Regions from separate parts of the Streptomyces anatolicus genome, predicted to be linked through region 1. Evidence: predicted binding sites of a transcription regulator. Region 1 holds the regulator's gene; the other holds the start of a gene.
The links. The regulator HrcA, encoded in region 1, represses chaperone genes, less so after heat shock. The targets are predictions, from matches to a motif close to TTNGCACTCNGNNNNNCNGAGTGCNAA.
Positions count from the first base shown of each region.

Region 2: the regulator HrcA is predicted to act here: its motif matches at 3,156-3,182, upstream of groL (chaperonin GroEL).

Region 1 covers NZ_WMBF01000361.1:65-6,003, forward strand. Annotated here, with positions in the region: partial or broken gene GKQ77_RS24760 (DUF3097 domain-containing protein) at 1-758, opposite strand, end outside; gene GKQ77_RS24765 (MBL fold metallo-hydrolase) at 794-1,537, opposite strand; gene hrcA (heat-inducible transcriptional repressor HrcA) at 1,713-2,729, shown strand; gene dnaJ (molecular chaperone DnaJ) at 2,730-3,869, shown strand; gene GKQ77_RS24780 (nitronate monooxygenase) at 4,044-5,126, shown strand; gene GKQ77_RS24785 (16S rRNA (uracil(1498)-N(3))-methyltransferase) at 5,123-5,875, shown strand.
Region 2 covers NZ_WMBF01000288.1:370-7,581, reverse strand. Annotated here, with positions in the region: partial or broken gene GKQ77_RS22390 (glucosyl-3-phosphoglycerate synthase) at 1-354, opposite strand, end outside; SAM riboswitch class I at 509-637, shown strand; gene thrC (threonine synthase) at 655-1,950, shown strand; gene GKQ77_RS22380 (ubiquitin-like small modifier protein 1) at 2,092-2,367, shown strand; gene GKQ77_RS22375 (cold-shock protein) at 2,799-3,002, shown strand; gene groL (chaperonin GroEL) at 3,311-4,936, shown strand; gene GKQ77_RS22365 (hypothetical protein) at 5,077-6,009, opposite strand; gene GKQ77_RS22360 (esterase/lipase family protein) at 6,181-7,212, opposite strand, start outside.

The DNA.
Region 1 (5,939 bases):
CTCCGCACCGAGCCCAGGATCCGCTGCCACGCCGCCCCCGTGTTCGAGGGCCAGCCCAGCGCCCCGCACACCCCCGTCTTCCAGTCCTGCCCCCTCGGCACCCGCGGCCACGCCTCGATGCCGACCGAGGACGGCTTCACCGCCTCCCACACATCGATGTAGGGGTGGCCCACCACCAGCGCGTACTCACCCGTGACCCGCGCCGCGATGCGGGACTCCTTGGAGCCGGGGACCAAGTGGTCCACCAGGACGCCCAGGCGCGCGTCGGGGCCGGGGGAGAACTCCGCGACGATCGCGGGCAGATCGTCGATGCCCTCCAGGTACTCGACGACCACGCCCTCGATCCGCAGGTCGTCGCCCCACACCCGCTCCACCAGCTCCGCGTCGTGCCGCCCCTCCACATAGATGCGCCCCGCCCGGGCGACCCTGGCCCGCGCCCCGGGGACGGCCACCGAACCGGACGCGGTACGGGACGGACGACGTACGGGAGAAGCCCCCGCCGCCGAGGCCGGGCGGACTAGAGTGACCGCCTTGCCCTCCAGGAGAAACCCCCCGGGCTCCATCGGGAAGACGCGGTGCTTGCCGAAGCGGTCCTCCAGCGTCACCGTCGGCCCCTGCGCCGTCTTCTCGCAGCGGATCACCGCCCCGCAGAAACCGGTGCCCAGCTCCTCCACCACGAGGCCGGCGTCCGCCGCCACCTCCGGCACGGGCTTCGGCTTCTTCCAGGGCGGCGTGAGATCGGCGGAGTACTGGCGCATTTTGCCGACGATAGGAAGAAGCCGCGGGCCGCCCGTTACGACACGCCGAAACGGGCCGCCAGTGTGGCCCGCTGCGCACGGACAAAAGCCGCATCCACTACCGCACCGTGCCCCGGCACATACCGCGCGTCCTGACCGCCCAGCTCCAGGAGCCGGTCCAGCGCCGCCGGCCACCGCGCGGGCACCGCGTCCGCGCCCGCCTGCGGTTCGCCCGACTCCTCGACCAGGTCCCCGCAGAAGACGATCTCCGGTCCCTCCTCGCCGCCCGGCACCAGGACCACCAGGTCGTGGCCCGAGTGGCCGGGCCCTACGTTCGCGAGCAGCACCTGCACACCGCCGCCGAGGTCGAGCGTCCACTCGCCGGACACCAGGTGGCGCGGGTGCACGAGGAGGTCCGCCGCCTCCGCCGCGGCCTCCGGGGCCACCCCGTGCCGCACCGCGTCCGCCCGCAGCTCCTCGGCGCCCCTGGCGAACACCGTGTCGATGCCCACCGCGCCGTACACCTCCACGCCCGCGAAGGCCGCGGCCCCGAGCACATGGTCGAAGTGCGGGTGCGTCAACGCGAGATGCGTCACGCGGCGGCCCCCGCCGACGATCTCCCTGGCCCGCGTCCGCAGCACCGCGCCCTCCGCCAGACCCGACCCCGCGTCGATCATCAGCGCCGCCCCCTCGCCGACGACGAGCCCCGCCGTGCAGTCCCACCCCGGCAGGCGGCACCGCCCCACCCGCGGCGACAGCCGCTCCCATCCCGCCGCTTCCCATGCCGGCTCCACATCCATACGGTGACGCTAGCCCCTGCGGCACCTGACGACCTCTCGGCAGACCGAGCAGGATCCGGCCTTGCCGCGCCCGTACCCGACGGCCGTACACTGAGCCTTTGACAGGCTGGCACTCACCCGCGTTGAGTGCCAGGCAGGGGATCACCGCGACGGATGACGGCTGGAGGTGTGCGCGATGCTCAGTGAACGCAGGCTCGAAGTGCTGCGCGCCATCGTCCACGACTATGTCGGGACGGAGGAGCCGGTCGGCTCCAAGGCGCTCACCGAGCGGCACAGTCTCGGCGTCTCCCCGGCGACCGTGCGCAACGACATGGCGGCGCTGGAGGAGGAAGGGTTCATCGCCCAGCCCCACACCAGCGCGGGCCGCATCCCGACCGACAAGGGGTACCGCCTCTTCGTCGACAAGCTCGCGGGCGTCAAGCCGATGACCACGCCCGAGCGGCGGGCCATCCAGAACTTCCTCGACGGCGCCGTCGACCTCGACGACGTCGTGGGGCGGACGGTGCGGCTGCTCGCGCAGCTGACGCGGCAGGTCGCCGTGGTGCAGTACCCCTCGCTCACGCGCTCGACCGTGCGCCACGTGGAGCTGCTCTCGCTCGCTCCGGCGCGCCTGATGCTCGTACTGATCACCGATACGGGCCGGGTCGAGCAGCGCATGATCGACTGTCCGGCCCCCTTCGGCGAGACCTCGCTCGCCGATCTGCGGGCGCGCCTCAACAGCAGGGTCGCGGGCCACCGCTTCGCGGATGTGCCGCAGCTGGTGCAGGACCTGCCCGAGGCCTTCGAGACCGAGGACCGCGGCACGGTCGCGACGGTCCTCTCCACCCTCCTCGAAACTCTTGTCGAGGAGACCGAGGAGCGGCTGATGATCGGCGGAACCGCCAATCTCACCCGCTTCGGACATGACTTTCCCCTCACCATCCGTCCCGTGCTCGAAGCGCTGGAGGAGCAGGTCGTGCTCCTCAAGTTGCTGGGCGAGGCGACGGATTCGGGCATGACCGTACGGATCGGTCATGAGAACGCCCATGAGGGCCTCAGCTCCACCTCCGTGGTCTCGGTCGGCTACGGTTCGGGCAGCGAGGCAGTCGCGAAACTAGGCGTGGTCGGACCGACCCGCATGGACTATCCGGGAACGATGGGAGCAGTACGCGCAGTGGCACGTTACGTCGGACAGATCCTGGCGGAGTCGTAAGTGGCCACGGACTACTACGCCGTACTCGGCGTGCGCCGCGACGCTTCCCAGGACGAGATCAAGAAGGCCTTCCGGAGGCTGGCGCGTGAGCTTCACCCGGATGTGAATCCGGACCCGAAGACTCAGGAGCGCTTCAAGGAGATCAACGCCGCGTACGAGGTGTTGTCGGACCCGCAGAAGAAGCAGGTCTACGACCTCGGCGGCGACCCCCTGTCCCAGGCGGGCGGCGGCGGAGGCGCGGGCGGCTTCGGCGCCGGTGGCTTCGGCAACTTCTCCGACATCATGGACGCGTTCTTCGGGACGGCGTCGCAGCGCGGGCCGCGCTCGCGTACGCGCCGTGGCCAGGACGCCATGATCCGGCTGGAGATCGACCTCGACGAGGCCGCCTTCGGGACCACCAAGGACATCCAGGTCGACACCGCCGTGGTGTGTACGACCTGTAGCGGTGAGGGTGCCGCGCCGGGGACCTCGGCGCAGACGTGTGACATGTGCCGCGGTCGCGGTGAGGTGTCGCAGGTCACGCGGTCCTTCCTCGGCCAGGTCATGACCTCGCGGCCGTGCCCGCAGTGCCAGGGGTTCGGCACGGTCGTGCCGACGCCCTGTCCGGAGTGTGCCGGTGACGGCCGGATCCGTTCGCGGCGCACGCTGACCGTGAAGATCCCGGCCGGTGTCGACAACGGCACGCGGATCCAGCTCGCGGGCGAGGGCGAGGTCGGGCCCGGTGGCGGGCCCGCCGGTGACCTCTACGTCGAGATCCACGAGCTGCCGCACGACGTCTTCCAGCGCCGTGGGGACGACCTGCACTGCACGGTCACCATTCCGATGACGGCGGCGGCGCTCGGCACGAAGGTGCCGTTGAAGACGCTCGACGGCATGGAGGAGGTCGACATCCGGCCCGGCACGCAGTCCGGGCAGTCGATCCCGCTGCACGGGCGCGGCATCACGCATCTGCGGGGTGGCGGGCGAGGTGACCTCATCGTGCACGTCGAGGTCCTCACGCCCTCGAAGCTTGATGCCGAGCAGGAGCGGGTTTTGCGGGAGCTTGCGCAGCTGCGGGGTGAGGAGCGGCCTACGGGGCAGTTTCAGCCGGGGCAGCAGGGGCTTTTCTCTCGCCTCAAAGATGCGTTCAACGGGCGGTAGCGCCTAGAGCGGGTTCCTTCTGTGCCCCCGGGCGGGTCTTCCGTGCCGGGGGCGGCCTGTTTTTGTGTGCGGGTTGAGGTTTGGTTGCTCGCGCAGTTCCCCGCGCCCCTTACGGGGCGCTCGGCCCTTAGGGCGCGATTCGGTTGGGTGAGTGGGGCGTGGGACTATGCGGGTATGTCCTCCGCACTGACCGAGCTCTGCCGTTATCCGATCGTGCAGGCCCCCATGGCGGGCGGTGCCTCCTGTCCGCAGTTGGCCGCGGCCGTTTCCGAGGCCGGTGGGATGGGGTTCCTCGCCGCCGGGTACAAGACCGCCGACGGGATGTACCAGGAGGTCAAGCAGCTGCGCAGCCTGACCTCGCGGCCCTTCGGCGTCAATCTCTTCATGCCGCAGCCCGACACGGCGGACGCCGCCGCCGTCGACGTCTACCGCAGCCAGCTCGCCGGTGAGGCCACCTGGTACGAGACTTCGCTCGGCGACCCGGACAGCGGGCGCGACGACGGGTACGACGCCAAGCTGGCGATCCTGCTCGACGACCCGGTGCCGCTCGTCTCCTTCACCTTCGGCTGCCCGACCCGTGACGTCCTCGACTCCTTCGCGCGCGTCGGCACCCTCACCGTCGTCACCGTCACCACGCCCGAAGAGGCGCAGGCCGCCCAGTGGGCCGGCGCCGACGCCGTCTGCGTGCAGGGCGTCGAGGCGGGCGGCCACCAGGGCACCCACCGCGACAACCCCGAGGCCGACGGCGCCGGGATCGGACTGCTCTCCCTCCTCACGCAGATCCGCGAGACCGTCCAGGTCCCCCTCGTCGCGGCCGGCGGCCTGATGCACGGCGCGCAGATCGCCGCGGTGCTCGCGGCGGGCGCGGACGCCGCGCAGCTCGGCACGGCGTTCCTGGTCACCCCGGAGTCGGGCGCCAACGCCCTGCACAAGCAGGCCATGACCAATCCGATGTTCCTGCGCACCGAGCTGACCCGGGCCTTCTCCGGGCGGCCCGCGCGCGGCCTCGTCAACCGCTTCATGCGCGAGCACGGGCCGTACGCGCCCGCCGCCTACCCCGAGGTGCACCACCTCACCAGCGGCCTGCGCAAGGCCGCCGCGAAGGCCGGTGACGCGCAGGGCATGGCGCTCTGGGCGGGGCAGGGCCACCGGCTCGCCAGGGAGCTGCCCGCCGGGCAGCTCGTGGAGGTCCTCGCGGCCGAACTCGCCGAGGCGAAGGGCGTGTTGGCCTCCGAGGGGCAGGGCGGCGAGGCGTGACCGCCCCTGTTTTCGTCGTCGAGCACTTCGACGAGCACTTCGACGCGGGCGGCGCTGGACGTTACGTACTCGACGGGCCCGAAGGGCGCCACGCGGTCTCCGTGAAGCGGCTGCGCGCCGGTGAGGACGTCGTCCTGACCGACGGCGCCGGGCGGTGGGCGGAGTGCGTGGTCGTCGACACCGAGGGCAAGGACCGGCTCGTGGTGCGTGTGGACTCCGTGCGCGAGGAGCCCGAGCAGGAGCCCCGGATCACCGTCGTCCAGGCGCTGCCCAAGGGCGACCGGGGTGAACTGGCCGTCGAGACCATGACGGAGACCGGCGTCGACGCCGTCGTGCCGTGGACCGCCTCTCGGTGCATCACGCAGTGGAAGGGCGAGCGCGGCCTCAAGGCGCTCGCCAAGTGGCGGGCCACCGCGCGCGAGGCGGGCAAGCAGTCGCGCCGGGTGCGCTTCCCCGAGGTGGCCGACGCGGCCTCGACCAAGCAGGTCGCCGCCCTGCTCGCGGGCGCCGACTTCGCCGCCGTCCTGCACGAGGAGGGCAGCGAACCGCTGGCCACCGCCCCGCTCCCGTCGACCGGACACATCGTGCTGGTGGTCGGGCCCGAAGGGGGCGTCTCCCCGGACGAGTTGGCGGCGTTCGCCGAGGCCGGGGCGAAGCCCTACCGCCTCGGCCGCAGCGTGCTGCGCACCTCGACCGCGGGCACGGCCGCCACCGCGCTCCTCCTCGGCCGCACGGGCCGCTGGTCCTGACGCCCGCCGGGCGGCCGGGCGCCACCCGACAGATGGCCGCATGCGGTCTACCGCGCGGGCGTTC
Region 2 (7,212 bases), on a different contig from region 1:
CGTCACGAGCAGCGAGCGCCACAGCACCTCGCCCTTGCCGGGCAGCGGCGCGATCCGCGGCAGGATCTCGTCCCGGTGCACGACCTTGGCGCCCGCCTCCCGCGCCACCTGCGCCGTCCGGTCCGACGAACCGGAGTCGATCACCACCAGCTCGTCGACGAGCGGGGTCCTCTCGACCAGCTCGCGGCGTATCTCGGCGACGATCGCGCCGACCGTCTCCTGCTCGTCGAGCGCGGGCAGCACGACGCTCACCGACGCGCCGGACGCCCGCTTGGCGGCGGCGAGCCGGTCAAGGGGGCGGTCGGCGGCCGACCAGGAACGCCTGCTCAGCCACTGCTCGACCTCTTCCAGCACGGTCGGGGTCCTCCCGTATGTGATCCATCTCGCGGTTCGGACGACTATCTCAAGGGTCCAAGGGTTCGGTTACAGTCTTGAACAACGCCGGTGACCATCGCATGTCGGGGTCGCCGCCGCGTGAGATCCACAACTGAAACCCACAATCGAATACCGCTCATCCAGAGGGGCAGAGGGATACGGCCCGTTGAAGCCCCGGCAACCCTCCCGCCGACCGCGAGGTCACGGTGGGGAAGGTGCCAATTCCGTCTCGCGGCGAGATGCGTCGCGAGGAAGATGAGGAGAAAGGGCCTCGCCTCCATGGCTGTGCAGACTGTCGCCACCGAAACCCCCGCGTCGACCGTTGACCTCGGTCCCGCCTCGGGTCTCTCCTGCCGGGAATGCGGCACCAAGTTCCCCCTCGGCCCGATCTTCGCCTGCGCCGAGTGTTTCGGCCCCCTCGAAGTCGCGTACGACCTGCCCCTCGGCGACCCCGAAGCCCTCCGCAAGCGGATCGAGGCCGGCCCCGCCAACATCTGGCGCTACGCCCCGCTGCTGCCCGTCCCCGCCGACGTGGCCGACAAGCCGAACCTCAACCCCGGCTGGACCAAGCTCGTCAAGGCCGACAACCTCGCGCGCGAACTCGGGATCCAACAAGGCAAGTTGTTCGTCAAGGACGACTCCGGGAACCCCACGCATTCGTTCAAGGACCGCGTCGTCGCACAGGCGCTCGAAGCGGCGAGGGCCTTTGGCTTCACCACCCTCTCCTGCTCCTCCACCGGCAACCTCGCGGGCGCCGTCGGCGCCGCCGCCGCCCGCGCCGGTTTCCGCTCCTGCGTGTTCATCCCGCACGACCTGGAGCAGGGCAAGGTCGTCATGGCCGCGGTCTACGGCGGTGAACTCGTCGGCATCGAGGGCAACTACGACGACGTGAACCGCTTCTGCTCCGAGCTGATCGGCGACCCGCTGGGCGAGGGCTGGGGCTTCGTCAACGTCAACCTCCGGCCGTACTACGGCGAGGGTTCCAAGACCCTCGCGTACGAGATCTGCGAGCAGCTCGGGTGGGAGCTGCCGGATCAGCTCGTCATCCCGATCGCCTCCGGGTCGCAGCTCACGAAGATCGACAAGGGGCTGAAGGAGCTGATCGCGCTCGGCCTGGTGGCCGATAAGCCCTACAAGATCTTCGGCGCGCAGGCCGAGGGGTGTTCGCCGGTGTCGGCCGCGTTCAAGGCGGGGCATGACGTGGTGCGTCCGCAGAAGCCGAACACCATCGCGAAGTCGCTCGCGATTGGTAATCCTGCGGATGGGCCGTACGTGCTTGATATCGCTCGGCGTACCGGTGGGGCCGTGGAAGATGTCGACGATCAGCAGGTCGTCGATGCGATCAAGCTGCTCGCTCGGAGTGAGGGGATCTTTGCGGAGACCGCCGGCGGGGTGACGGTGGGGGTCACGAAGAAGCTGGTCGAGGCGGGGCTTATTGATCCCTCCCTCACCACGGTGGTGTTGAACACGGGGGATGGCCTGAAGACGTTGGACGCGGTTGCCGAGACGTCTCAGGCGACCGCGACGATCAAGCCCAGCCTTGAGGCGTTTCGCTCCGCTGGGCTTGCGGGTTAATCGCCGTAGCACCTGGTGACCGTGGCCGACTGCGGGTCGTGGTCCGTCCTCGCGCAGTTCCCCGCGCCCCTGGCGGGGCGCTACTCATCCCCGCGCTCCTGACGGGGCGCCCTCCATCCCCGTACTTCTGAGGTGAACCACATGAGTGTCAACGTTCGGATTCCTACCATTTTGCGTACCTACACCGGCGGCAAGGCCGAGGTCGCCGCCGAAGGGGCCACCCTCGGTGAGGTCATCGCCGATCTGGAGAAGAAGCACACCGGCATCGCCGCCCGCGTCCTCGACGACCAGGGGAAGCTGCGGCGGTTCGTGAACGTGTACGTGAACGACGACGACGTCCGCTTCGAGCAGGGGCTCGAGACGGCCACTCCGGACGGCGCCGGGGTCTCGATCATTCCCGCGGTCGCCGGCGGCTGATCTCCGCTGATCCAATTCCGCAACTTCCCTGCGTAAATCGAATTGCCCTCTCCGGGAGACAAACGGAGGGGGCAATTCAACTTGGTTGAGCGCGGTACAGTTGGGAAACGCGCTTCAACGTTTGTGCCGAGTGCATATACGAAGTCGGCCCGGAGCCGACAAGAAGCAGCCAAAGCGAGCCGCCCTTTTGGGCCCCATATGGCATTTGCCCGGCCCGACTTGCCCTGGATTCCGGCGAATTCTCCGCATATTGCCGATCGCACGCGCCCATAATTCTCGTCCGATTGACCTGTTGCAGAGGGCAGTTGGGCAGATACATTCAGCGGCGGTCGACGCGTTCCGGCGCACACCCCCAACCAGTGGGGGGTGAGGTCTGACCCGGGTCCGCGAAGTGCGGGTCTGTGCAAGGGCCAGTAATAGGGGAGTTAGGCATGGCTCAGGGCACCGTCAAGTGGTTCAACGCGGAGAAGGGGTACGGCTTCATCGCGGTCGACGGTGGTGCGGATGTTTTCGTCCACTACAGCGCGATCCAGATGGACGGCTACCGCACCCTTGAAGAAGGTCAGCGAGTCGAGTTCGAGATCTCGCAGGGCCAGAAGGGTCCGCAGGCTGACATGGTCAAGCTCGCCGTCTAGCTCGGCGCGATCGACCACCGAAGCAAGCATCGCGAGGGGCTCGTATCCCATGGGGGTACGGGCCCCTCGTGTGCGCCCGGTCGCGCCCCGGTACGACCCGGAGATCCAGGAGAGGCGCTTGCACTCGCAGGGGTCGAGTGCTAATCATTGGGCTTAGCACTCTACGAGTGAGAGTGACAGAACTTGGATCGGGTCGGTGAGGTCCGCAGACCGCGTGGGGCAAGGAACCACACGGTGCGCAGACCGTCCGTCGCGGGCACCAGCACGGTCCGTTTGCGTTTCCACCCCGTCCGGGAGGACCACTTCACATGGCCAAGATCATCGCGTTCGACGAGGAGGCACGGCGCGGCCTCGAGCGCGGCATGAACCAGCTCGCCGACGCCGTCAAGGTGACCCTGGGCCCCAAGGGTCGCAACGTCGTCCTCGAGAAGAAGTGGGGCGCCCCCACGATCACCAACGATGGTGTTTCCATCGCCAAGGAGATCGAGCTCGAGGACCCGTACGAGAAGATCGGCGCCGAGCTGGTCAAGGAAGTCGCCAAGAAGACGGACGACGTCGCCGGCGACGGTACGACCACCGCCACCGTCCTCGCCCAGGCGCTCGTCCGCGAGGGCCTTCGCAACGTGGCCGCCGGTGCCAACCCGATGGCCCTCAAGCGCGGCATCGAGAAGGCCGTCGAGGCTGTCTCCGGCGCCCTCCTTGAGCAGGCGAAGGATGTCGAGACCAAGGAGCAGATCGCTTCTACGGCCTCCATCTCCGCCGCCGACACCCAGATCGGCGAGCTGATCGCCGAGGCGATGGACAAGGTCGGCAAGGAAGGCGTCATCACCGTCGAGGAGTCCCAGACCTTCGGTCTGGAGCTGGAGCTCACCGAGGGTATGCGCTTCGACAAGGGCTACATCTCGGCGTACTTCGCCACCGACATGGAGCGTATGGAGGCGTCGCTCGACGACCCGTACATCCTGATCGTCAACTCCAAGATCTCCAACGTGAAGGACCTCCTTCCGCTGCTGGAGAAGGTCATGCAGTCGGGCAAGCCGCTGCTGATCATCGCGGAGGACGTCGAGGGCGAGGCGCTGTCCACGCTCGTCGTCAACAAGATCCGTGGCACCTTCAAGTCCGTCGCCGTCAAGGCCCCGGGCTTCGGTGACCGCCGCAAGGCCATGCTCGGCGACATCGCCATCCTCACCGGTGGCACCGTCATCTCCGAGGAGGTCGGCCTCAAGCTGGAGAACGCCGGTCTCGACCTGCTCGGCCGCGCCCGCAAGGTCGTCATCACCAAGGACGAGACGACCATCGTCGACGGTGCCGGTGACAGCGACCAGGTCCAGGGCCGCGTCAACCAGATCCGCGCCGAGATCGAGAACTCGGACAGCGACTACGACCGCGAGAAGCTGCAGGAGCGCCTGGCGAAGCTCGCCGGCGGTGTTGCGGTCATCAAGGCCGGTGCCGCGACCGAGGTCGAGCTGAAGGAGCGCAAGCACCGCATCGAGGACGCCGTTCGCAACGCGAAGGCGGCCGTCGAGGAGGGCATCGTCGCCGGTGGTGGCGTGGCTCTCATCCAGGCCTCCGCGGTCTTCGAGAAGCTTGAGCTGGAGGGCGACGAGGCCACCGGTGCCGCCGCTGTGAAGCTGGCCCTGGAGGCCCCGCTGAAGCAGATCGCGGTCAACGCCGGCCTCGAGGGTGGCGTCATCGTCGAGAAGGTGCGCAACCTGCCCATCGGTCACGGCCTGAACGCCGCGACGGGTGAGTACGTCGACATGATCGCCGAGGGCATCCTCGACCCGGCGAAGGTCACGCGCTCCGCTCTGCAGAACGCCGCGTCCATCGCCGCGCTCTTCCTCACCACCGAGGCCGTCATCGCCGACAAGCCGGAGAAGGCGGGCGCTGCCCCGGCCGGCGGCGGCATGCCGGGCGGTGACATGGACTTCTGATCGACCTCTGGTTGATCACTGTCCTCACGTACCGAGGGCGGCACCCTTTCCCTGGATTCTCGGGAAGGGGTGCCGCCCTCGGGCGTTTCTCCGGCGTTCTCCGGCGTTCTCCGGCGTTCTCCGGTGGGTGCAGTCGTACGTCAGCCCGCCCGCTCATAGGTAAGGACGGTCTTCGGGTGGTTGCCGATCTTGCGTAGGCGCAGCGGGCCGTCCGAGGACTTCACGTCGAAGTCGTACTCGTTTGCCTTCGGCGGGCAGTTGACGGTCCTGACGCCCTGATCGAGCTTGAAGTTGCTCATGGACAGGTCGTGCTGGTGGGTGCCGGTGACAACGGCGCTGCCCTTGCATCGCGGGCCGGTGCGGGACTCGATGACCACGCGTGCCCATCTGCCCGGCTCGACCTGGTGGATGGTCAGCTGCTGGCTGCCGTCCGTGGCTCGCCACCGGCCCACGAACCAGGGGTGGATGGGCTTGTACTTCGTGGCCATCCTGGCGAATCCGGAGCCTTTGCGCCAGGTCAGCGTGTTGGTTCCCCAGAAGCTGCGATCGACGAAGTCCACTCGGGCGCCACTGTCGCGGATGCGGGCCTTCGGCCAGACCATGTTGTTTTTGGTCGGGTCGGTGGTCCAGGAGGAGAGGTCCCCGGTGGCGACGGCCGCGATCACCTCTTGCGGTTCTTCGCCGTCCCTGCAGTACACGCCGAAGCCGGCCGCGAGCCACACGGTGTCCCGGTACGCCTTTGCCCTGATGCCGCCGCACGGTTTGGTGCCGGTCTCATAGACCGTCTTCCGGGCGGACCAGGCGTCGTCAGAGGCGTCGCGATGCTGTGCCTCCAGGCCGCGGCGAGTGAAGCGGAGGGACACCTGCCGGCCGTCGGACAGTTCGAGGACGGTGTGGTCGTCGTCGTCCTCGACGACCCGTGAATCAGGCTTGTCCTCCGGTTCGCGGTGGGACTTCGTGTGCTTCGCGCCGCTTCCGGACGGTCCCTTGTCCGATTGCTCGGCGCAGCCGCCGACGGCTGCGCCGAGCATCAGCACCGCTACCGCCCACGCCGCTGCGCTCTTCGTTCTCATGCCGTGTCAGCTCCCCTGTACGCCGTGCCGCGATGCCCGGGCCGGTGGGTGGCACGAACTCGGCGATGCTAGCCGGTGGACGGCCCGCCCCACGCCGCCATCACCCACAACCACGATCTCCCAGCCCAAACCATCGGGGCCGTCCCGGAAGAGAGCTACACCCTTCTCCGGCTACGGCAGCCGGTCCATGATCCAGGCGCAGAGTTCCTCGGTGACCAGGGTGTGGCCCTCGTTCTTCGAGGCGCAGCGGAACTCGTCCAGTTCGCTCAGGGCGTCCTCGGACGCGGTGATCGGGTCGTACAGCTTCTCCTGGGTGTCGATGTCGCGCAGGGCGATCGCGCTGACCGTGGGCACGAAGCAGTGGGCGCGGAGGTCGGCCTCGGAGCCGAGGCCGATGAGCGCGGGGATCTTGTTCAGTTCGTCGGCGAGGATGCCGAAGCCCTCCAGGGTGCCGCCCGGGGCGCCGTCCATCTCGGGGATTCCCGAGGTGTGGATGCGGGGCTTGCGCAGGGTCACGACCCTGAGCTGGGCGACGAGTTGGTCCTCGCCCGCGGACTGGGTGTGCAGGTGGGTGCCGGTGATGGCGAGGCCCTTGCCGTGGAAGGCCCGCTCGCCGGGGCGCACGCCGTTGCTCTGCCCGATGCGTACGCCGTTGGCCACACCGATCTTCTTCGGCCGCTGGGGCCAGCCGCCGACCCGTTCGAGTTCGGCGAGGAACGTGCCGCGCTCCTTGTCGGTCTCGGGGCTGTCGTCCCACTCGGAGATGTGCTGCCACAGCAGCTGGCGGGCGGCGGGGCTGTTCATCTGGTCGGAGAACGCCGCGTTGAGCCGCCGGATGTAGTGCGCGAACGACTGGAGGGCGAGGGGGATCCAGGCGCCGCGGTGCGGACTGTCGTAGGAGAAGTACAGGGCCGTCTGGTGGTCGTTGTCCGGGCCGCCGTCGTGTTCCATCTCGGCGAGCGCGTACCGGGTGACGAGGCCGCCCATGCTGAAGCCGCCGACGGTCAGCGGGTGGTCGCCGACGCGCCGCGCGATGGCCTCGCGGATGGCGGCGCGGGCGACCTTGGCGTTGTCGAGGATGGAGGCGCTGCGCTCGTCGTAGCCGAGCAGGATGACGTCGTAGCCGCGCTGGCGCAGGGCGCTGAGGAACGGGTAGGGGCCGCGTTCCAGGATCTCCCAGGAGAAGTCGAGGTCGCTCGGGCC